DNA from 3 places in the Ruegeria sp. F11 genome. Region 3 is predicted to be linked to each of the others. Evidence: riboswitches for the same ligand, from Rfam matches in the RefSeq annotation. Region 3 holds a riboswitch; each other region holds the start of a gene.
What was found. Region 3 has a riboswitch for cobalamin ahead of ACR0NJ_RS00450 (DUF1636 family protein). Riboswitches for the same ligand answer to the same signal wherever they lie in the genome.
Positions count from the first base shown of each region.

Region 1: another riboswitch for cobalamin. It lies ahead of ACR0NJ_RS05645 (DUF1636 family protein); the one in region 3 lies ahead of ACR0NJ_RS00450 (DUF1636 family protein).
Region 2: another riboswitch for cobalamin. It lies ahead of ACR0NJ_RS04315 (hypothetical protein); the one in region 3 lies ahead of ACR0NJ_RS00450 (DUF1636 family protein).

Region 1 covers NZ_JBQFOW010000003.1:243,537-251,358, reverse strand. Annotated here, with positions in the region: gene ACR0NJ_RS05650 (D-lyxose/D-mannose family sugar isomerase) at 1-578, shown strand, start outside; cobalamin riboswitch at 633-836, shown strand; gene ACR0NJ_RS05645 (DUF1636 family protein) at 936-1,292, shown strand; gene ACR0NJ_RS05640 (ABC transporter ATP-binding protein) at 1,289-2,080, shown strand; gene ACR0NJ_RS05635 (ABC transporter substrate-binding protein) at 2,077-3,027, shown strand; gene ACR0NJ_RS05630 (FecCD family ABC transporter permease) at 3,029-4,039, shown strand; gene ACR0NJ_RS05625 (LacI family DNA-binding transcriptional regulator) at 4,045-5,058, opposite strand; gene ACR0NJ_RS05620 (extracellular solute-binding protein) at 5,285-6,589, shown strand; gene ACR0NJ_RS05615 (ABC transporter permease subunit) at 6,659-7,540, shown strand; gene ACR0NJ_RS05610 (ABC transporter permease subunit) at 7,552-7,822, shown strand, end outside.
Region 2 covers NZ_JBQFOW010000002.1:352,797-360,618, forward strand. Annotated here, with positions in the region: gene ACR0NJ_RS04290 (hypothetical protein) at 1-147, shown strand, start outside; gene recR (recombination mediator RecR) at 181-774, opposite strand; gene ACR0NJ_RS04300 (YbaB/EbfC family nucleoid-associated protein) at 836-1,180, opposite strand; gene ACR0NJ_RS04305 (DNA polymerase III subunit gamma/tau) at 1,565-3,382, opposite strand; gene ACR0NJ_RS04310 (protein-tyrosine phosphatase family protein) at 3,493-3,996, shown strand; gene ACR0NJ_RS04315 (hypothetical protein) at 3,998-4,405, opposite strand; cobalamin riboswitch at 4,496-4,716, opposite strand; gene ACR0NJ_RS04320 (alpha/beta hydrolase family protein) at 4,839-5,732, shown strand; gene rsgA (ribosome small subunit-dependent GTPase A) at 5,765-6,793, opposite strand; RNA gene ffs (signal recognition particle sRNA small type) at 6,951-7,049, opposite strand; gene ACR0NJ_RS04335 (bifunctional 2',3'-cyclic-nucleotide 2'-phosphodiesterase/3'-nucleotidase) at 7,089-7,822, opposite strand, start outside.
Region 3 covers NZ_JBQFOW010000001.1:89,654-97,475, reverse strand. Annotated here, with positions in the region: gene ACR0NJ_RS00480 (cobyric acid synthase) at 1-433, shown strand, start outside; gene ACR0NJ_RS00475 (hypothetical protein) at 437-1,261, opposite strand; gene ACR0NJ_RS00470 (TolC family outer membrane protein) at 1,336-2,754, opposite strand; gene ACR0NJ_RS00465 (protein-L-isoaspartate O-methyltransferase family protein) at 2,850-3,503, opposite strand; tRNA gene ACR0NJ_RS00460 (tRNA-Cys) at 3,732-3,805, shown strand; gene ACR0NJ_RS00455 (NAD(P)-dependent oxidoreductase) at 3,847-4,914, opposite strand; cobalamin riboswitch at 4,949-5,152, shown strand; gene ACR0NJ_RS00450 (DUF1636 family protein) at 5,236-5,616, shown strand; gene cobW (cobalamin biosynthesis protein CobW) at 5,613-6,668, shown strand; gene cobN (cobaltochelatase subunit CobN) at 6,672-7,822, shown strand, end outside.

The DNA.
Region 1 (7,822 bases), on a different contig from region 3:
GGTCCCCCGACCAGATGCGCAGCGAAAAGGCGGCTGGCATCCGGGATCGCAGTCTGGGCTGGGACATTACCGACTACGGTCAGGGCAGGTTTGATGAGCTGGGCCTGTTTCTGTTCACCCTGCGCAATGGCGACGCAAATGACCTGAGTCTCGGGCGCGGGATGCTATACGCGGAGAAACTGCTGATCTCGCGCGACAAGCAACTGTCCCCGATGCATCGCCATATCGTGAAGGCCGAGGATATCATCAACCGGGGTGGCGGTGATCTGGTGATGGAGATTTACGCCTCGGACGCAGATGGAGGGATCGACCGGGACACTCCCGTTGTCGTGCCCAGCGACGGTTGCCCCGTGACCATCCAGCCCGGTGAGCTTTTGCGGCTCGCGCCGGGGCAAAGCGTCACGCTCATGCCCGGCATCTGGCACGCCTTCTGGGCGGAACGCGGCGACTGTCTGATTGGCGAGGTCTCGACCGTTAATGACGACCGCACCGACAATGTGTTCGAAGACCCGATCCCGCGCTTCGCCACGATCGAGGAAGACGCCGAACCCGATTTCCTTCTTGTCGCGGATTATTGACCGGCGTCAGCGTGGCGCAGTCGAACCCACGCTCTTGACAAATATTCCGTCCCCGGACTAGCTGCACGGGATGGTTCCCGACGGCGTGCCCGAGGGATGAAAATGGGAATACGGTGCGGCCTTTGTGGGCCAATGCCGTGACTGCCCCCGCAACTGTAGGCGGAGAGCGACGCCAAATCGCCACTGGCCCGAGGGCCGGGAAGGTTGGTCGAGCAACGACCCGCAAGTCAGGAGACCTGCCATCATATGTTCAACCAACCCGGGGCGGGGCGTCCTGGAAGGAGGCTTTGATGGCACGCGTGCGTGTTCAAGATACCGGCAGCATCTGTCTGCATTTGGCATTTTTCGGGGCGAAGAATGCCGAACGATACTGATCACTACGTGCTGATTTGTGAGACCTGTCAGGGGCCTGTTTCGGCGGACGTTGCGAAAGACGTTCTGGACCGCCAGCTTCCTGAAGGTTTCAAAACCCGCCTGATCGCCTGCATGGCAGGGTGTGAACGGCCCATGACCGTGGGCCTGCAGGCACCGGGCAAGGCCCAGTATCTGTTCGGCGATATTCAGACCGAAAAGGACCTGACCGCGCTGGTCGAGTTCGCCTGCCAGTATCGCGACACGCCAGACGGCTGGACCAGTGCCTCGGACCGTCCCCCTGCCCTGCTGACCAAAACCCTATCGCGCCTGCCCCGCCTGCCATCGGAGGATGAGGCATGAGCTTTCTGGTGGCCGAGGGTTTGGAGTATTACGCGCTGAACGGCGACGTTCTGTTGCAGGACACCTCGTTCAGCGTCGAAGAGGGTTCGATTCTGGCGATTGCTGGCCCGAATGGCGCGGGCAAGACCACGTTGCTGAAACTGCTCTGCGGGGCCGAACGCCTCGCGTTCGGGGATGTTCGTATTCGCGGTCAAAGCCTGCGCAAACTCTCTGCCACGCAGCGGGCGCGGACGATTGCTGTGGTCGGCCAGCAGGAGTTCCCGGACAGTCGGCTGCGGTTGCGGGAATATGTGGCGTTGGGCCAAATTCCCATCAAAGCGGAAAGATCGGCCAAGGATCATGCAACCGATCTGAAGCGGGTTCTGGATGTCACCGGGCTGTCGCATCTGGCAGAAAAGCCGCTGGGCAGGCTGTCCGGTGGGGAAAGGCAGCGCGCCCATATCGCGCGGGCTTTGGCCCAAAATCCGGATTTGCTGTTCCTGGACGAACCCACCAATCATCTGGACCCCGATGCCAAGGGCCACATGCTGTCGCTGGTGGCTGAACTGGGCGTGACGGTTGTCATGATCGTGCACGATCTGGTCATGATCCCGGAATTCGCGACCCATGTCGCCCTGATGAAGGCCACGCGCCTGACCGGCTTTGGACCGGTGAGCGAGGTACTGACCCCAGACCGCGTCCGCGAAACCTTTGGCGTGGATTACCTGTGCTTTCAGCATGAAGGCCGCGTGATCCCCGCGCTCGATATCCGAAAACGTAAACTGTCACCTTATGAGGATTTAGGATGAAGCAGAAACTCTGGTCCGTGGCGCTGATCACCGGTCTTGCAAGCGGCGCGGCGGCGCATGAAGTCACGGTCGATAACTGCGGTGAGCCGCTGGTGTTTGACACCCAGCCCGAGCGCCTGGTCGTGCATGATATGAACATGACCGATATGGCCTTTGCGCTTGGCCTGCAGGACAAGATCGTTGGCCTGACCGGCATCACCGGCTGGTACAAGACCAGCCCCGATTTCGACGCGCAGCGCGGCGACATCCCCGAGCTTGCGCCGAAGTACCCCACCATCGAGAACCTTGTCGCGGTGGAACCCGACCTGTTCTTCGCAGGCTGGTATTACGGCATGAAACCGGGCGGTGATGTCACGCCGGACACGCTGGCCCCCTTCGGCATTAAGACCATGATCCTGTCTGAGAGCTGCGTGCATCTGGACAAGGACCGTCCCGAGGCCAGCATGGACCTGCTGTTTGACGATGTTCTGCGTCTGGGCAAAGTGATGCATGTCGAAGACAGGGCCGAGGCGCTGGTGTCCGGCTGGAAAGAGCAGCTTGCCGCGATCAAAACCAAAACCGCAGATGTGACCAAGCCGCGTGTCTTCCTGCTGGACGGGCCCGCTGATGCGCCCTTTACCGCTGGCAAATTCGCCATCCCCGACGCGATGATCACGGCTGCTGGCGGTGTGAACGTGACCCATGATCTGGATACAAGCTGGGGCCGCACCTCGTGGGAGGCCGTTGCCGCCGCGAACCCGGAATTCCTAGTGCTACTGGACTATCAGACCGGCAACGGGGCGGAAGACACGTTCAAGTTCCTGCAGGAACACCCGGTGATGTCGCAGACCGATGCGGTCATCAACAAACGCTGGATTGGCCTGCGCTACGAAGAGCTGACCCCCGGACCGGCCAACATCGACGCCATCGAGAAAATGACAAGGGCCATGCACCCGGTGAGCAACTGATATGGCCCAAACGGGCCGTTTGATATTGCTGGGGGCGGTCGTTCTGATCGCCCTTTTGCTGTTGTCCGTGGTCTACGGAACAACGCCGATCCCGGTGCGGGACGTTATCTCGGCGATTGGCCTTGGCACTGGTCTGACCGATGGTGAGATGTCGCCCATGCACCGGATCGTGTTCGATCTGCGCCTGCCTCGGGCCCTGTTCGCCGCTGTCATCGGGGCTGGGCTTGGTGTTGTTGGCGTAGTTCTGCAAACCACCACGCGCAACGATCTGGCGGACCCGTTTCTGTTTGGCCTGTCCTCGGGTGCTGCGGCGGGTGCAGTTCTGGTGATCACGGTCACCGGCGATGTTCTGGGCATCTGGACCCTGCCGCTAGCCGCGTTCTGCGGCGGCTTGATTGCATCGGGCATTGTCCTCGCACTTGTTCACAGCCTGCGCACCAGCGCGCCGGAGAAACTGATCCTGGCTGGGTTGGCGGTGTCTTTCCTGTTCTCGGCCATCACCAACTACCTGATCTTCGCCGGAGACAGCCGCGCCGCCCATTCTGTAATCTTCTGGATGCTGGGCGGGCTGGGTCTGGCCCGGTGGGAGACCTTCCCGCTGGTTCTGATCGGCCTCGGTCTGATCCTGAGCTATGCTCTCTACCGCAGTCGATGGTTGGACGCGCTGCTGACCGGGGATTTTACGGCTGCCACGTTGGGCATTCCGGTACAGGGCCTGCGGTTCAGCATGTTCTTTGTCGCCGCGCTTGCAACAGCCAGCTTTGTTTCGGTCGCGGGTGTGATCGGGTTTGTCGGCCTGATGGTCCCCCACATCGCCCGGGGCATTGCCGGAACCCTGCACCGCAACTTGCTGGTGGCCTCAGCAATTGTCGGAGCGATTCTGTTGACCCTGTCCGACATCCTGTCTCGGCTTCTTCTCGCGCCGCAGGAACTGCCCGTGGGGATCGTGACCACCTCCATCGGGTCGCTGTTCGTGTTTTTGTACCTGTTCAAATCGGCACGGAGTGACTGACGTTGTTAATGCGTCCCGCGCGGCACGAAATACGGGTCAATCAACAGCGTTTCACTCTGGCTGGCGGGGTCTTCCAGCCGGCGTTCAAGCAATCGGATGACGTGCTCGACCGACTGGTCTATGGGGTTGTTCACGGTGCTTAAGTTGAACATCGGCCAGCCAGCCATCTCGATGTCGTCAAACCCTACAATCGACAGCGACCCCGGTACATCCACGCCCAACTCGCGCGCTGCCGTCAGGGCTCCAATGGCGCTGGCGTCATTGGCGCAGACAAGCGCGTCCAGATCGTGATCTTGCAGCATCCTCATCGCCGCGCGGTAGCCCGCCTCAACGGTAAATTCTCCGGCCTTTTCCGCGATCAGCGGCAGGCTGGCTTGTTCGAGGGCGGTGATCACCCCCGATCTGCGCTCGGCCGAGGAGGCGAAACAAGACGCCCCGGCGATGTATCCGAATTTCCTGCGGCCCCGCTTGATCAGAGTCTGCGCGGCGAGCCGTGTGCCTTCGGCGTTCTTGCAGCACACATTATCGACGCCCGGTGCGTGAACGATTCGTCCGGACGAAATCATGGGCACACCAAATTTACTGCACTGTGCGACCAGCGCTTCCGGCATGCTGCCGCCCCTCAGAATCAGGGCATCCAGCGGGTAGCGCAGAACCTGATCAATCGCGGCTTCGGCCCGCGTGTCGCCGCCATCAATCAGGATCGGCCACTTGTTTAGAATGTTCAGTTCGCCCACCAGCCGGTTGACGAATTCTGAATCGTAGGTATTGCGCATGTTGCCCACGAAAACCGCCACCAGATGCGACCGACCACCTTTCAGACCCGCTGCCAAAGCGTTGGGCTGATAGCCCATGCGGGTTGCGACCTCATGGATCTTTTTCCGTTTGTTTGCATCAAGATAGGCCCCGGGCGTGAACGCCCGCGAGACCGACGAACGCGACACGCCTGCAGCATCTGCAACAGCTTGCGCCGTTACCCGGCGCGGCCTTTCGGCTGGATTGATCACGTCGTCGCTCACGTCCAAGGCTTCCCCTTTTTTGGTCGAATTTGTCAATATTGCTAGGCAAGTTTCAAAAAACCGTCATATGATGCGCGTATGTGACCACGTGTGCACATCGGGTCTGATTTTCGAATCTCCCGGCGCGCGCAAATGAATTCACTTCTGGGGGGCAGACCTCCCGTAATCTGGCGTGATGACGTGAATTGCGGCATCGCCTGCGCCATTACTGGACCGGAGAATCAACATGACCAATCTCAAGTTCTGCGCAACTGCTGCGGCTTTCGCGTTCACCGCGACTGCGGCCTTTGCCGAAACCGAAATCACCTGGTGGCACGCCCATGGCGGTCAGCTGGGGGAAACCGTCAACAAGGTGGCTGAGAAATTCAACGCCGCGCAAGACGAATACAAGATCACTCCGATCTACAAGGGAAGCTACGAAGAGACGCTGACTGCAGGCATCGCCGCTTTCCGTGCAGGCGAACAGCCAAACATCATGCAGGTGTTCGACGCTGGTGCCGCGACCGTGATCGCTGCCAAGGGCGCAACCGTTCCGGTTCAGGACCTGCTGGCCGACAATGGCGTCGACTTCGATATCAATGACTACATCGCTGGTGTGCGCTACTTCTACGCCGACAGCGACGGCAAGATGATCGGCATGCCGTTCAACTCGTCGACCCCGATTCTGTATTACAACGTGGACGCGCTGGAAGCCGCAGGCGTCACCCCGCCGAAAACCTGGGAAGAGTTCCAGTCGACCACCGCTCCGGCCCTGAAAGACGCAGGCTACATCGCGCTCAGCCAGTCGCACCTGCCCTGGATTTTCACCGAAAACTTTATGTCGCGCCACAACCTGCCGTTTGCGACCAACAACAACGGCTATGACGGCACCGACACCCAAATTCTGGTCAACAATGACGCCATCAAAGCACATTTCACTGCGGTGAACGATTGGAGGGAAAACGGTCTTTTCGAATGGTACGGTACCGGTTGGGGTGACAACGCGAAGCCGTTCGAAGAAGGCAAAGTGGCCATGTGGCTAGGGTCGTCGGGCTCGTTTGGTGGCCTGCTGCAGAAAGACCTGCCGTTCGAATTCAGCGCCGTTCAACTGCCCTATTGGGAAGCCGTGACCGCCGAGCCGACACAGACCTTCATCGGTGGTGCGGCCCTGTTTGCCATGGCTGGCAAGTCGGATGAAGAGAACAAAGCCACTGCCGAGTTCTTCCGCTTCCTGACCGCACCTGACACCCAGTATTTCTGGCATCAGGAAACCGGTTATGTGCCGATCACCGAAGCGGCCTATGAGGTTGCCAAGAAAGATGGCCACTATGACCGTTATCCGGCTGCCCAAGTTGGTGTGAACCAGCTGCAGGAAAAAGCGGGCGACAACACCAAGGGCTACCGTATGGGTTTCTACGTGCAGATCCGCGACATCATGAACCGCGAATATGGACGTATCCTGACCGGTGAAACCGACGTGGACACAGCGTTCAAGACAATCGAAGAGGAAGCCAACGAACTGCTGGCCCGCTTCGCCAAGACCCAGGGCTAAGCCCCGGATCACCCCAAAGATGGTCGCGCTTTCTGGGCGCGGCCATCCCTCTTTTCTACTGGACGGACCATGAAACGCGCGGGCTTTGACAATATCTGGCTACCGGTGGCGCTGCTGCTGCCGCAACTTATGATCATTGCGATCTTCTTCTACTGGCCCGCAGGCTGGGCGCTGCAATCCTCGTTCTTTTTGCAAGACCCGTTCGGGTTCGGATCGACTTTTGTGGGGGGTGACAACTACACCTCGCTGCTGGGCAACAATCAGTACAAGCGCATCGCCTGGTTTACTGTCGTTTTCTCGGTTTTGGTCACGTTCTTCTCGCTGGCCATTGCCCTGTTGCTGGCCGTCAAGGCCGACAAAGTGATCCGCGGGGCCAAGACCTATCGCACGCTGCTGATGTGGGTCTACGCCATCGCCCCGCCCATCGCTGGGTTCCTGGGCATTCTGTTTTTTGACCAGAGCACTGGCCCGATGACCAAGTTCTTTCAGTCCTTCGGATGGGATTTCCGACTGGGCGTCGACTACAACGCCACCGCGACGGCGATGATCATCGTGTCCGTGTGGAAGCAGATCCCGGTCAACTTCATCTTCTTCCTGTCCGGCCTGCAATCCATTCCGCGTTCCGTGCGTGAGGCCGCCATGATCGACAACCGGTCGGCCACGGGCCGGTTCTGGCAGGTTACCTTCCCGCTGCTGGCCCCGACCGCCTTCTTCCTGCTGATCATCAACATCACCTACGCCATGTTCGACACGTTCGGTGTCATCGACGCGCTGATGAAGGGTGAGCCCGGCAACAATCCGATGACCCTGGTCTACAAGGTCTACCTGGATGGGTTCCGGGGCAACGATCTGGGCGGGTCCTCGGCGCAATCGGTTGTTCTGATGGTTCTGGTTCTGATCCTGACCGTTTTCCAATTCCGGCTGGTTGAACGCCGGATTCATTATACTTAAGGGGGCTGGACATGGCTGATACAACACTCGACACCCCTGCCGTTGCCAAACGTACCCGGAAAATCCGCTGGGAGACGATCGGAGACCACTTTGTTCTGATCCTCGGCTCTCTGCTCATGATGCTGCCGCCGCTGCTGGCGTTGACCACCGCGAGCCATGATGCGGTGACGATCCATCGTCAGGGTTTGCAACTGGGGATCGGCGACGATCTGGGTAAAAACTTTCACGCCGCGATGTTCGAAAAAGGCGGGTTTACCCAGACAGTGGACGGCATGTTGATGC
Region 2 (7,822 bases), on a different contig from region 3:
TTCTTTTTGCATGCGGCGGCACTAAAAGAATGCGTTCCATACGCTTGGAGCTATCGCACCATGTCATTTTACAGACTACCGAACAACGTGGCCGTTAACGTTTTGCCTGGCGAATGGCTGCTACGCTGCAATATTACCAGAACCTAGATCGTGCATTAATGAAAGGAACCTCTGAAAGGTTCAGAGTTCTTTCCGCGCCCTGAGCGCCGCCGTAATCGTCCCGTCATCCAGATAGTCCAACTCGCCCCCAATCGGTACGCCTTGCGCCAGTGAGGTCAGTCGGACCTGACCTTCCAGTTGGTCGGCGATATAATGGGCGGTGGTCTGGCCATCGACGGTGGCGTTTAGGGCGAGGATGACCTCGGTGATGCCTTCGGCTGTGACCCGGTCCTTGAGGCGGGGAATGCGCAATTCGTCGGGGCCGACGCCGTCCAGCGCAGAGAGCGTGCCGCCGAGCACGTGGTAGCGGCCTTTGAATACGCCTGCGCGCTCCATCGCCCAGAGGTCGGCGACGTCTTCGACCACGCAGAGCTCGCCGGTCGCGCGGGCCTCGGCATCGCAGATGTCACATATGTCGGTGGTGCCCACATTACCGCAGTTCAGACATTCGCGGGCGGTGATGGCGACCTGCTGCATGGCGTCGGACAGGGGCGTCAGCAGCAGGGCACGTTTGCGGATCAGGTGCAGCACCGCCCGGCGGGCCGAGCGGGGGCCGAGGCCGGGCAGCTTGGCCATCAGGTCGATCAGATTGTCGATGTCGCTGTTCGAACTCACGGGCTGTCCTGTGTGACGCCGGAGGGAGCCTCCGGCGGGAGTATTTTTGAAAAGATAAAGATCAGAACGGCAGCTTGATGTCTGCAGGCAGGCCCATGCTTTCGGTCAGCTTGGCCATCTCGGCCTGCGCGCGCTCGGTGGCCTTAGTCTGGGCGTCCTTGATGGCGGCGAGGATCAGGTCTTCGACCACTTCCTTGTCGTCGCCGTTGAAGATCGATGGGTCGATGTCCAGACCCTTGAGCTCGCCCTTGGCGGTGGCGGTGGCTTTGACCAGGCCCGCACCGGATTCGCCGACAACCATCAGATTGTTCAGTTCCTCCTGCATCTCGGTCATCTTGGTTTGCAGGTCCTGCGCGGATTTCATCATCTTGGCCATATCGCCCAGACCGCCTAGTCCTTTGAGCATCGGTATTCTCCTATATGCGGGGGCGCAGCGCGCCGTGTATGAGTTTCGCACATATCGCAATTGCGAGGGCGAGGAACAAGAGGGGTGATCCAATACAGCCTTCTTGCATTGCTGCCCAACGAACATCGTCCAGAACAGGGCCATAATGATCTATTCCAATCATGAAGGTGAGCAAAATCCAGACAAACGCGAAAATCCACTTTGGAATGCGCCACTTTGAAAAGGCTGCGAGGACGGACAGTGTTAACAGACCTAGAATGATTGGGTTCAGGGTAAGCGCTAGGAACTCGTCAAGTATAGATGCCGGGCCAGAGGCAGGATCCCAACGTGCGCGCTCTTTGTCGCAGACTTCTGCCATCGCCTCTGAAGCCGCGAGCGAAAGAATTAATCCTCCTCGAACGGGTCCCATTCGTCTTCGACCTCGGGCAGGGCTTCGGTTTCGACCTTGGCCGCGCGTTCTTCGGGAGTTTCGATTCGGGCGATCTTTGCCTTGGGGAACTGGGCCAGCACGGCCTGCACCAGCGGATGCTGCTCGGCCTCGGCTTTCAGGGCAAGTTCGGCCTTGTCCCGCACTTCGGCAATGGTTGGCGCGTCGCCGTCGGAGACGATCGACACTGCCCAGCGGTTGCCGGTCCAGCGTTGCAGGGCAGAGCCGAGCCGGGGGGCGAGGTCCGTTGGAGCCTGCGCGGCAGGGGTGAATTCGATGCGGCCCGGCTGGTAGGACACCAGACGCAGGCCGGTTTCGACCTCGACCAGCAGCTTCACGTCCCGGTTGGCGCGGATCAGTTCGACCACGTGGTCAAAGGTCGGATAGCGGGCGAGCGCGGCTTGTGTCTCCTGCGCCAGCGCTGCCACGGGTGCGCTGCCCGATCCGCGCGGGGCAGGGGTGTAGGTGGCAGGCGCGGCGCTGGCCTGAACCGGCGGTGCGCCATTGTTGGACAGAGGGACACCGCCACCGGGGCCATTTGGCGGAGGCGGGGCGTCCTGCAGGCGTTTGATCAGCTCTTCGGGGCTGGGCAGGTCGGCCACATGGGTCAGGCGGATCACCGCCATCTCGGCGGCCATCATGGCATTTGGGGCGGCCGAGACCTCGTCCAGCGCTTTCAGCAGCATCTGCCACATGCGGGTCAGGACGCGCATCGGCAGCGCCTCGGCCATTTGCTGGCCCCGGGCGCGTTCGTCGGGGGAAACGGTCGGGTCTTCGGCGGCGTCGGGCGTGATTTTCACCACCGACACCCAATGCGTGATTTCGGCCAGATCGCGCAGGACGGCCAGCGGGTCGGCCCCTTCGGCATACTGCGCGCTGAGTTCGGTCAGCGCGCCCGCCGCATCGCCGCGCAGGATCATGTCGATCAGGTCCAGCACGCGACCCCGGTCAGCCAGACCCAGCATCGCGCGCACCTGATCGGCGCTGGTCTCACCCGCGCCGTGGCTGATCGCCTGATCCAGCAGCGAGGTCGCGTCACGGGCCGAGCCCTCGGCGGCGCGGGTGATCAGCGCCAGCGCGTCCTCGGCGATCTGAGCACCTTCGGCGTCGGCGATCTTGCGCAGCAGGCCGATCATGTCCTCGGGCTCGATCCGGCGCAGGTCGAAGCGCTGGCAGCGGGACAGGACTGTGACCGGCACCTTGCGAATCTCGGTGGTGGCGAAGATGAATTTCACATGCTCGGGCGGTTCTTCCAACGTCTTGAGCAGCGCGTTAAAAGCGCTGGTCGAGAGCATGTGGACCTCGTCGATGATGTAGATCTTGTAACGGGCCGAGGCCGCGCGATAGCGCACGCTGTCGATGATCTCGCGGATATCATTCACGCCGGTGCGACTGGCGGCGTCCATCTCCATCACGTCGACATGGCGGCCTTCCATGATCGCTAGGCAATGCTCGCACTGGCCGCAAGGTTCTGTCGTGGGGCCGCCCTGACCATCCGGCCCGATGCAGTTCATCCCCTTGGCGATGATCCGGGCCGTGGTGGTTTTGCCGGTGCCACGAATGCCTGTCATGACAAAGGCTTGCGCGATCCGATCGGCCTCGAACGCGTTTTTCAGCGTGCGCACCATCGCGTCCTGTCCCACAAGATCGGCGAAAGTTTCCGGGCGGTATTTGCGGGCGAGAACCTGATAGGCGGGGCTGGGCGTGTCGGTCATGTCTGCTTTCGCGGATTCGAGGTCTGCCGCAGCGTAGAGGTCGCCGCCGCCCGCGTCCACAGCGTGTCGTCAGGATTTTTGTTTTGGAAAACGCCGGTCCTTGCGTAAACTGGTTCAGCCTATTTCAGAGACTGTATTTTTGGCGATTATTGTACGAGGGGGCTCGGTTTATGTCTCAGATGGCAATCTATGCCCTGCAGGTTGGGGGCGGTACGCTGGCTTTGACGCCGATTCCAGGCTGCAGCGGGGATTATTCCGGCGATCTGGACCTGATTTCGGACTGGAAACCGGGGCTGGTGATTTCGATGACTACTGCGGTTGAGTTGTTGCAGCACGGTGCGCAGGATTTTGGCAGCGATATTCAGGGCCGCGCCAGCCGTTGGGTGCATCTGCCGGTTGAAGATTTTGGTGCGCCGCCACAGGAGGTCGTCGACGCGTGGCCCTCGGTCAGCGCAACGGTGCGGCAAGCGCTGTCCGGTGGCGGGCGGGTGCTGGTTCACTGCCGGGGTGGCTGTGGCCGGTCGGGCATGGTTGTCCTGCGGTTGATGGTCGAAAGCGGAGAGGCCCCGGACAAGGCACTGTCACGGTTGCGGGCCATCCGGGCCTGCGCGGTCGAGACCGAGGGGCAGATGGCCTGGGCCGTCGGGACGGCACAGGTGGTGAGTGACGCGTGAATCAGACCGAAACCTGATGAACCTGCGCTGGCACTTCGCGCGGGGCAATTGCGGTGACTTCAAGCATGGCGCAGGGCGGGCTGGTGATTGCGCTTGAGGGCAAAGCGGTCAAGCCGGTGCCAAAGATCATGTCGGCATAGCGGTCCAGCGCTTCCAGATCATCCCCGGCCGCCTTGCCGCAAAACACCCGGACCTGATCCGGGCGCGCCCGAAACCAGGCGGTGCAGCCGCCGGAACAGAAACTCAATTCGCTGCTGCCTTCGATTTCGAATTCATCGGTGGTTACGGGCCCGGCCTGCGCAACCGCTTGCGTCAGCGCCCGCGCCATTTGGGCCAGCGCCGGGCAGGTTTTGCCGGTCCGCTGGCATACGGTTGCAGTGAATTGATGTGTCTTCGTCTTCCAGATCATCCTGCGCCCTCCGCGCGGCGGACGGGGGATGCGGATCAGGCGGGACTGCGCGAAGCTGTCAGGACCTGCCCGGACACCCCGCCCGAGTTTCGGTTTCAGTTTTTGATGGCAGGTCTCCTGACTTGCGGGTCAAAGCGTTGCCGACCTTCCCAGCCTTTCGGCCAGTGGTGTTCCGGCAGTGCTCACCGCTTACAGTTGCGGGGGCAGTCGCGGCCTTGGTTCGTTCCGGCAAAGCCGGGCAGAACCGCACCGAGTTCCCTTTTCATCCCGACCCCTTGTGGGGGCCGGAAACCATCACACAATCGCTAGCGGTTGGCCGGGGCCCGAGTCAAGCTGATCTTGATCCGAGTTTTGCGCTGATCGCCCGAAGCGGACGTTTGGTCATGCGGGTTCGCTGTTGACTTGCGCGCGCCGTTCAGCGCCTGATCAGAAAATGAACCGATTGGTTCAGATTGATTCCGAGGGTGCCATGTTGGACGCGCAGCAGACGGTGTTGACCGAAGATTTTCAGTTTCCCTCCGGCCCGGCGATGCTGTCGGCGCGGTTGTACCAGCCTGTGACCGAGCCGGAAACGGTTGTCGCGCTGAACAGCGCCACCGGCGTTCCGCGCGACTATTACCGGCATTTCGCGCAGTGGCTGGCATCTGAGCGGGGCATGGCCTGCCTGACCTATGACTATCGCGATTTCGGGACGTCCGCGTCGGGGTCACTGAAGCACTCGACGGTCACGATGGCGGATTGGGCTCTGACCGACATGCCCGCTGCCCGCGCCGAGATGCGGCGGCGTTTTCCCAACGCGCAGCACTGGACCATTGGCCATTCGGTCGGCGCGATGCTGGGGCCGGTGCAGCCGGATATCGACCGGATCGACCGCATGATCTGCGTGTGCTCTGGGCTGGTCACGCTGACCGATCACCCCTGGCCCTATCGGGCGCTGGCGGGGCTGTTCTGGTACGGCCACGCGCCGTTGGCGGTGCGGATGATGGGCTATCTGCCGGGCAAGGCGCTGGGGTTTGGTTCGGATTTACCTGCGCCTGTGTATTGGCAGTGGCGTCGGTGGTGCACGGCGCCGCTGAACTACGTGCCCGAGATTGGCAAGGGGCTGCCAGAGGCCAAATGGGCCGGCTCAGGCGTGCCGGTGGATCTGTTCACATTTGAAGACGATCAGATGGTGCCGCCGCAAGCCGTCTGGCGGCTGGCCGATCTGTACGGGCCTGAGGCAAAACGGCATCTGCTGTCCCCGCAGGATTTCGGACTGCGCGAGATCGGCCATATCGGCGTTTTTGCGCGGCGTAACGCAGCTGTCTGGCCGCGCCTGATTGGCTGAGAAAGGGCACCGGGAACCCAGTGCCCCTGCAGTCATAGCCCTTTGCGGGATTTCTTGTCCTGCATCACGGACCGCACCATTTTGCCAAACGCCTTGTCGCGAGCCCGCGATTGCGCCACGGTTTCCGAGTTCCTCTGATCCTCGCGCCGCAGCTTCCGCCAACGCTCCAGCCGGTCGGCATCCAGCGTGCCGTCTGCAATGGCCGCTTGCACGGCGCAACCGGGCTCGGCCTCGTGCTGACAGTCCGAAAACCGGCATAAGGCGGCACGTTCGAGGATGTCCGAGAACACCTCATCCACGCCCTCATGCGCGTCCAGCAGGCGCAGGGCGCGCATGCCCGGCGTGTCGATCAGCCAACCGCCGTTTTGCATCCGGTGCAGGGCGCGCGCGGTAGTGGTGTGCCGCCCCCGCGCGTCGTCCTCGCGAATGTCGGCAGTACCGTCCTGTCGCCCGGTCATCCCGTTTGCTAACGTGGTCTTACCCACGCCCGACGACCCGACCAGCGCGGCTGTTTGTCCCTTTGGACACCAAGACAGAACCTGCTGCATGTCATCAGCCTCCAGCGCATTCACCGTCAGAACCGTCAGAAACGGTGCCAACCCCTGTGCCTTGGCGGCATAGTCCGAAGGATCGGCGCAGGTGTCTGCCTTGGTCAGAACCACAACTGGGTAGCAGCCGGATTGATAGGCAAGAGCCAGATATCGCTCCAGCCGGGGCAGGTTGAAATCGGCGTTGCACGAGCTGACGATGAACAGCACGTCCACATTGGCGGCGATAAGCTGCGCCTCGGCCTCGGTGCCTGCGGCGCGGCGTTGCAGGGTGCTACGCCGCTCCAGCAGGTGGCGGATTCGGTTATGGTCGTCGCTAAGCACCCAGTCGCCAACGGCGAAATCGCCCGTGGGCCGATCCGGGGACAGCAGAGGCGCTTCGCCCTCCGCATTCACTCCGATCAGCCGGTCGCGGTGAACGGCGGTGATGCGATAGGGATTGCACGAAGGATTGGCCGCGTGCTGCGCGGCAAAGTGAGAGGACCATCCAAGATCCGTAAGCGTCAAAGTCATTGGTCTGCCTGTGTTCAGGTACAGCAAAACCCACAGATGGCGGGCGCGCATCCGTCGGTCATGGGTTCAGGCAGTCGCGTGGATAGGGTTCAGAACCGCTCTGCCCGAAGGGTCTTTGCTACACTCATAAAAGCCCTCCTGCGGCTCGGGTTTGAATAAGTGAGAGGTTGGACATCGACCCAAGCGGGGCTCGTTGTGGCTGCTTCCTTCCGGACCTGACCAGGTTGGCGAGGCGCTCGCCCGCGCCAACCTCTCAATCCCCGGTATAGGCAGGTGCCGGGCAAAAGACAACCCGTCAGAGTGTCAGGCGTATCTGCTCGAACCCGTCCCCGTCGCGCCCCAGTTGTTCAGGGGCAAAGATGTCCAGCTCGTCCAGATACTTGATCGCGCCGGGACCGGTTCTGAGGATGGCAGAGGCTCCTGAAATAGGGGAAAACGAGAAAGGGTGCCGAGCATTTTCAAGCGGGTCCTGCGGCAGGTTTTTGGACAGGTAAGCCCGCAGAACCTCTTTTATGTCCACCTTGGGCAGGTCAAGGAGTCGCGCATTTAACAGCGCCCGGACATTCCCGCCTCCGCTGGCGCGAAAATTGTTCAGCGCGACGACAAATCTCTGGTCCGGATCGATTGGCTTGCCTTGGAACTCAACCTCTCTGACCCGTTGGTGGGTGAGGTCCGTCAAGGCCCCCTCGGCATCGAAACGCGCGGGTTGGGACAGGTCGATCCGGTAGCTGAGGCCAAAAAGAACGTCAAAATTGTATCCCACGCGCCGGGAATCGATCAGATCACGGGTTTGACCGGGGGCCTGTTGGTTGAAGACGCTCGCCGACATCTCAAGCCACTCCTGCACCTGAGCGCCCGTCGCGATGATCCCCCGCAATTCGTTGGGAAACAAATGCAGATCCGCGATGTGGCGCAGGCAGATTTCCCCGGCGGGGACGTCACTGTACCAGCGCGGGCCGGATCGCCCGCCGCTTTTGCAGGGCGCAACAGCCGACAGGACCGGCAGGCAGGCCAGATCGGGGCCAATCA
Region 3 (7,822 bases):
GGACCCGCACGGGGTCGACGGTCGCCCCGGCAAAGTCGAAGGCTTGGGCCTGCTGGACGTGGACACGGTCATGGCGGGCAAAAAGCAGGTCACGCTGACCGAGGCCCGCGCCATACCCGGCGGAGAACCTGTCAGCGGCTATGAAATCCACATGGGACGAACCGAGGGCCCCGACTGCACCCGTGCGTGGCTTGAGGTCGAGGGCCGCCCCGAAGGTGCGGCCAGCCCGAACGGTCGCATTCTGGGCAGCTACCTGCACGGTATCTTTTCGTCAGACGCCTTCCGCGCCAGCTATCTGTCAAAGCTGGGGGTCACGTCGGACAACGCCTATGAGGACGGGGTCGAACAAACGCTGGACGCTCTGGCCGACCATCTGGAACAGCACATGGATCTGGATCAGTTGCTGAAACTGGCGCAGACGCCCCGGCGCTAGGCCTTACTCCAAGTCCTGCGCGGCCAGAGCGCGATGAATTTCGCGCCGCACCATTTTGCGGACGTTTCGGGTGATGCGCTCGCCCAGCGCGCCCTGCAATTCCTGCCGGACGACATCCGCGATCAATTCGCGCAGGGCATCTTCATCAATGGGTAAGGCCTGAGCTTCAGCCTCTTCCGCCGGGTCGATTGCCGACTCAGGCGTTTCCCGCTCGACCTGTTCCGGTTCGGGCGCTGAGACTGTTGAACTTCGGACGAAGGTCGCCGCGGCCTCAGGTTCTTTTACAAAGACGAATGACTCTGGCTCATCCTGTGTTTCCGGCTTCTCAGCGGCAAAGCCTTTTTCCGCGTTCCACGGCAAGGACTGAACAGGCGTACCGGAATAGGCGTCATCGCTGTCGCCATCGGGTTCCCACTGATCCTCGGTTCGGGCGATCGCAGCCTCGAGCGCTTCGATCTTGGCGCTCAGGCTGACTGTCGGATTGTCTTGCGAGGCCGCCGGTTCGCTTTCCGTCACAGGGTTCTCAGCAACCGCTGGAGCCTTGTCATCCCGATTGGCCGGAGTGCCCGCACGAACAATATCGCAGGTCCGCAACAGCATCGGCTTCGCCGATTTCTCGGCGCTGTATTCCGGTTCAAGCTTCAGCGGTGCCGCATCCCCTTTCGGAGATTTGCCAATGCGCAGGGCATCCGTCAAAACCAGCCGCCCGGGCTTGCGCGCGGTAGCTTTCGGGTCCGATCCCGGCTCTTTCCGGGCTTCTTCGCTGACAAGACGTTTCACCGAAGACAGGACATCTTCGATACCGGCTTTTACGACATTATCCGTCATTGTTCTCTACCGCTCTATCCTCGGGATTGAGTGTAGCCAAACAATGCAGACCTCACAACAGGTAGTATCGCCCCTTAGTCCCGCCGCAATGCTTTGAGGACCCGATCCAGATCCTTGCTCTGCTTGCTGACGCGTGCCGGCGCTTTCTTGACCAAATTGTAATACAGTGTCGGATCATAGATTTGCACCGCAAGGCCCAGACGTTCCGCAGTCAGCAGCCCCTGCGCCTGCAGCAACTGATAGGCTGCCAGCGACCGTTCCGTGCGCGAGGCGACTTCGGCCAATTGCGCATCCAGCAAATCCTGCTGGGCGTTCAGAACGTCAAGCGTGGTCCGGGCACCCAAGGTGGCCTCCTCGCGAATCCCGTCAAACGCGACCTGCGATGCCCGCACCCGTTCGGTCGAGGCTGTCAGGCTGGCGGTTGCAGAGTCAAAGCGGGCGAAGGCATCGGCGACACCTTGCGTGATGTCCTTTTGCACGTTCAACAGGTTGGCGCGGGATGCATCACGGGTCGCCATGGCCCGGCGCACCTCGGCTGCCAGACGGCCACCGGCGTAAATCGACTGATTGAGCGTCAGCGCAACGCCTGCCGTGTTCTGGTAATCGTCATCGTCAAAGTTTTCCCGCACACCGGCATTCGCCCCAAAGCTAACGTTCGGGCCAAGATTGGCGCGTTGCTGCTGTACGATCAGGTCCAAGGCCCGCACCTGGTGCTGGGCCGACAGGATGGCCGGATGGTTGCGCTGCGCCAGGCTAACCGCCTCGGACTGCGAGCGGGGCAGATTGGGCAGGCCCGGCTGACCGGCCGTCCGGCCCGGGGACTTGCCGACCGCGTTCACATATTCGGCCTGCGCGGTGCTGAGATCACCGCGCGCATCCGCCAGATCCGCACGCGAACTGGCCAATTGCGCCTCGGAGAGGGCAACGTCTGTTCGCGTCACCTCACCCACTTCGAACCGATCGTTCGAGGCGCGCAGTTCCTCGCTGGATACGTCCACGTTGTTCAGGCGAATCTGAACCGTTTCTTCCTGTAGAAGCACGCTCAGATACGCGGTCGCCGCGCGGAACAGAATCTGTTGTTCGATGTCGATCAGCGTTTGCCGGGTCGACAGAACAGTCTCCTGCGCAGATTGCTTGCCCAACACCGACGCGCCGCCGTCATAGATCAGCTGGGTCAGAGTCAGCCCGGTGAAGAACCGGGCCGGGTTGGTCGTCGTTACCGTCGTTCCGGTGCGTGTTCTTGTGTATTCCTGGCTGATATCAACCGTCCAGTTGATGATCGGGCGAAGGGCCGAAAGAGCAATCGCCACATCTTCATCCGCTGCACGCAACAGGGCCCGGTTCTGTTCCAGCAGGCCGCTGGTGTTATACGCGCCGATGAACGCATCTGTAATATTGTCCGCCCATGCTGCACGTCCGGGAACCACGCTGATGGCAATGCCAGCGGTCAAAGCCAACGCCCTGACCAGCTTACCTGTCGCCGTACCACGCATATCCAAATCCTCTCAAATCGAAATAACGCTGCCTCTCCGGCAGTTTGCGTCTTTGTTTTCAACTAATCAAGGCGGCAAAAATATCTGTCAAACAACTATAGCGAAAATGCACACTTTGCGGAAAAACTTTCTAAAACCGGTGCGCTGGCGTTAAAGGCATCTCGCCAACTAACCCGTTCGCCGGACTTGCGGCCGATCCGGACGGTTCCCAGATTGCCTTCGATAAACAGGCAAACAATGCGGCCATGATCCTTGAGCTGGCCCAGCAGATCGTCCGGTACTTCCTCGACGCCCCCCTGGATCATGATCACGTCATACGGCCCATGTTCAGCCGCACCCTGCGCCAGAGGTCCCACATGGACAATCGCATTGTCGGCATTCACGTCACTGAGCAGGCTTTGCGCCTCGGACGCAAGGGTTTCGTCTTCCTCGACACCCACAACCAACTCGGCCATACGCGCCGCAACAGCAGTGGAATAGCCAAGCGCCAAACCAATATCCAACACCGCTTCGTCACCAGAGATATTCAGCAGATCCAGCATCTTAGCCAGCGTCCGCGGCTCAAGCATGCAGCGCCCGTTTCCCAGGTCGATCAAGCCATCGGCATAAGACGCCTCACGCTGTGACGCGGGCACAAAGCTCTCGCGCGGCACATTCAGCATAGCGTCGATGATCGGAAATTTTGTGACGTCCGAGGGCCGAACCTGCGTGTCAACCATCGTGCGGCGCCGGGTGGCGAAATCTGTCATGTGATCTCTCGTCTTGAGCCCTTGATTATCTGGCTTGTGCCACATCCCTTGAGCACCGGCAACGGCCCAGATGCCGCAACCGAGGTTTTGTGACGGGTTTGCTACCGGGGCGAGGGCGTTCAATTTGCGAGGCGAGCGCCGATTTTACATTCTTCCCACTGGACGCCCCCAGCGAAAGCTGCTAAAACGCCCTCCACACCACGGCAAGTATTTGATTTTACTTGAAAAGGCGAGTTGGCGGAGTGGTGACGCAGCGGATTGCAAATCCGTGTACACCGGTTCGATTCCGGTACTCGCCTCCATCTCTCTGAAACACCTTGGTTTTGCGGTCTGGTTGCTCGCATTATTCTGCGGCGCGCCCTTGCGGGATCACCTCATACCCTGGCTCTTCAGGCTCATCATCCTCCATTTCAGCCGGAAAACCGGGCGCGCGGATGTCCAGGCCGGTGGACTCTTCCAGCCGTTTGATGATGTTCGGCGACAGTTCGCGGTCGCCGTAGCGCGCGATCCCGTCTTCGAAAATCTTGATCATCAGCGGGTTGATCTCCAGCGGCACTCCGGCGCGATCGGCGACCTCTTGAAACAGGCCGATATCCTTTTTCACCAGATCCATGGTGAACGAGATATCGCGCGAACCGTTCAGGATGACCTGACTTTCCGTCTCATGCACAAAGGATGTCCCCGACGAAATCTTGATCGCCTCATAGGTGGTGCCAAGGTCCATCCCGGCGGCTTTGGCGGTGACCAAAGCCTCGGCGCAGGTGATCAGGTTGGCGGTAGCGAGATAGTTGGTCAGCACTTTCAGCACCGAGGCCGAACCCAATTCACCCGTATGCAGGATGCGCCGCCCCATGGTGGTCAGGAAGGGCAGGATGCGCTCGAACGTCTGTCGATCACAGCCCGCGAAGATCGAGATATTGCCCGTCGCGGCCCGATGGCAGCCGCCCGAGACCGGGCAATCCACCGCAGTTCCGCCCCGTTCGATCACCATCGCGCCAAGGCGTTTGACCTCGGCCTCGTCGGTGGTCGACATCTCCATCCAGATTTTGCCGGGGGTGACCTCGGGCAGCATTTCCTGCATCACTGCGTCCGAGGCAGCGGGGGATGGCAAACAAGTGATCACCGCATCGCAATCGCGCATCAGTTGGGCCGGGCTTTCAGCGGCCTTGGCCCCTTGGGCGACAAACGCGGCCACCAGATCGGGGTTTAGATCATGCACCGTCAGATCGATCCCGTTGCGCAACAGCGATCCCGAGAGCTTGCCCCCCACATTGCCCAGCCCGATAAACCCTACTTTCATGCGCCGCACCCTCCTGTTCGCGTCTTGCGAACCATGCCAGCACGTCGGCCCAACCGGATCATGCCGCCCAGCGACCCGGACAGGTCGCTTTTTACCCGCGTGATCGCGGATCAGCGTGTTGCGCTTGACAAGCGGGGCAACCCTGCCGCATGTCCCTTTCGTTGGTGTCTGCGACAGCAGATGAAAAGGGAATGCGTCAGCGGATCATCCGCCAAACGCAGCCGCCCCCGCGACCGTGACCGGAGAGGGTGCCCAAGCCACTGGCGAATGCCGGGAAGGCGGGACATCCGACAGAGGACCACCTCTGACATCCGCAAGCCGGGAGACCTGCCAACACCCGAGAATGAAACCGGACGGGGTGTTCCGGTGTCGGGTCAATGGACCCGCATGAAACCCCGTCCCCCACGATGAGGATTTGGGGGGATGAGAGACATGACCGAGACCGCTCCGGTCGAATTGCTGGTTTGCACCACTTGCCGTCGCGGGCTGCCCGTCGAAGATGACGCGCAACGCCCCGGCACCCTGTTGCACAAGGCGCTGGAACAGGCGGACCTGCCCGAAGGGATCACGCTGAAAGCCGTGGAATGCCTGTCGAACTGTGACGAGGGCTGTTCCATCGTGCTGCGTGGTGGCCCGGATCGCTGGACATTCGTGTACGAGCATCTGAACGAGGTCGACCACATTGACGTGATCGTTGACGGCGCCACCAAGTATCTCGCGACCGAGGATGGCCTCGTTAAATGGCGCGAGCGTCCCGAACATTTCCGCAAAAACTGTGCGGCCCGCATTCCCCCGATTGGAGCCCTGAAATGAGCAATCTCGAAAAACTGCCCGTCACCGTGATCACCGGCTTTCTGGGCTCGGGCAAAACGACACTGGTCCGTCATCTGATGCAGAACCCGCAGGGCAAGCGTCTGGCCGTTGTGGTCAACGAGTTCGGCGATGTGGGCGTAGATGGCGATATCCTGAAATCCTGCGCCATCCCGGATTGCCCGGCCGAGAACATCATGGAACTGGCGAATGGCTGCATCTGCTGCACCGTGGCTGACGATTTCATACCCACGATTGAGGCCCTGATGGCGCTGGAGCCGCGCCCCGATCACATCCTGATCGAAACCTCCGGCCTAGCCCTGCCCAAGCCGCTGCTGAAAGCCTTCGACTGGCCGGATATCCGGTCCAAGATCACGGTCGATGGCGTGATCGCTCTGGCCGATGCCGAGGCCGTCGCTGCGGGTCGTTTCGCGCCCAATGTCGAGGCGGTGGACGCGCAGCGCTTGGCCGATGACTCGATTGATCACGAAACACCGCTGTCCGAGGTATTCGAAGATCAGATTTCCTGCGCCGATATCATCCTGCTGACCAAGCCCGATCTGGCCGGTCCCGAAGGTGTCGCGAAAGCGCGAGAGATCATCGCCGCCGAAGCCCCGCGCCCTTTGCCCGTCGTTGAGGTGGCCGAAGGTGCCGTAGACGTGCGCGTCGTGCTGGGCCTTGAGGCCGCCGCCGAAGATGACATGGACGCTCGTCCCTCCCATCACGACGGCCATCACGATCACGAGCATGACGATTTCGAAAGCATCATCGTCGAGCTGCCGGAACAGGCCGACCCGCTGGATCTGGTTGCCAAGATCGAACGTCTGGCCAAGGAACTCAACATCCTGCGCGTCAAAGGCTATGCCGCCGTTCAGGGCAAACCCATGCGCCTGCTGGTGCAGGCCGTAGGTGCGCGTGTGCGTCATCAGTATGACCGTCCGTGGGAGCCCGGCGAAGACCGCCGCTCGCGCCTTGTGGTCATTGCTGAGCATGACGACATCAAAGAGGCCGAAATCCGCGATATCCTTGTGGGCGTGACCGAGACCGCCGAGTAAGCCATGCACGTCGTCTTCCGCGAAAGCCACGGGCTCGAGGAAACCGAGACCCCGACCGATCTGGGCCAAAGCCCGGCGGATCTGGTGGTGCTGTCCTTTTCTGACAGTGACCTCGGCGCTTTCGCGGCAGGCTGGCATCGTGGCGGCGGCCCAGAAGGGCGGATGCCGACCCTCCGGCTGGCCAATCTGACGGCGCTGAAACATCCCTTGTCCATCGACACCTATGTCGAGCAGACGCTGGAAGGGGCCAAAGGCATCCTGATCCGTCTGATCGGAGGGGTGCCCTATTGGTCCTACGGTTTGCAGCAGGTTCTGGCGCTGGCGCAGGCCAAAGGGATCGCTTTGGCCGTCCTGCCTGCCGATGGGCGCGAAGACACGCGGCTGGATGAGTATTCCACCTTACCCGTCTCGACCCTCCGCCGTTTGGCGCATCTCTGCGACACGGGCGGAGAGGTTGCAGCGCAGGCGGCACTGGCGCAGATGGCGCTGGCAGCGGGGCTTTACGCAGGTCCCGTGATGGGGGCAAAAACCATCCCCGAATGCGGTGCATGGTGCCCGGATCGCGGTGTGATCCCGGTAGATGAGGCGTTCTCCGGCGATACCAAACGCATCCTCGTCACCTTCTACCGCGCCTATCTGACCTCCGCTGATACCGCCCCGGTCGCAGCCCTGATCCGCAGCCTGCGCGCGCGGGGTCTGGAGGCTGTGGGCCTCTTCGCCCCCTCGTTGAAAGCGCCCGCAGCCGCCGATTGGCTGCGCGACACCATTGCGGCCATGAACCCGTCTGCCATCATCAACGCCACGTCGTTCTCAGGTAAAGGCGCGTCGGGCACCTCGCCTCTGGACGCGGCGAATGTGCCAGTGTTTCAGGTCGCGCTGGCCACCTCGCGCCGCAAAGCATGGGCCGAAGCGGAACGCGGTCTATCTCCTGCCGACCTCGCGATGCATGTCGTTCTGCCCGAGGTGGACGGGCGGATCAGCGCAGGCATCGCGTCGTTCAAAGAACCCGGCAAACGCGACCCACATCTGGAATACTCCCGCTTTGCCCACCGCGCAGAGCCTGAACGGATTGAGGCCCTCATCGACCGCGTGACCGGCTGGCTAAACCTGAACGACAAGCCCAAGGCGGATCGGGTGCCCGCGCTGGTCATGTC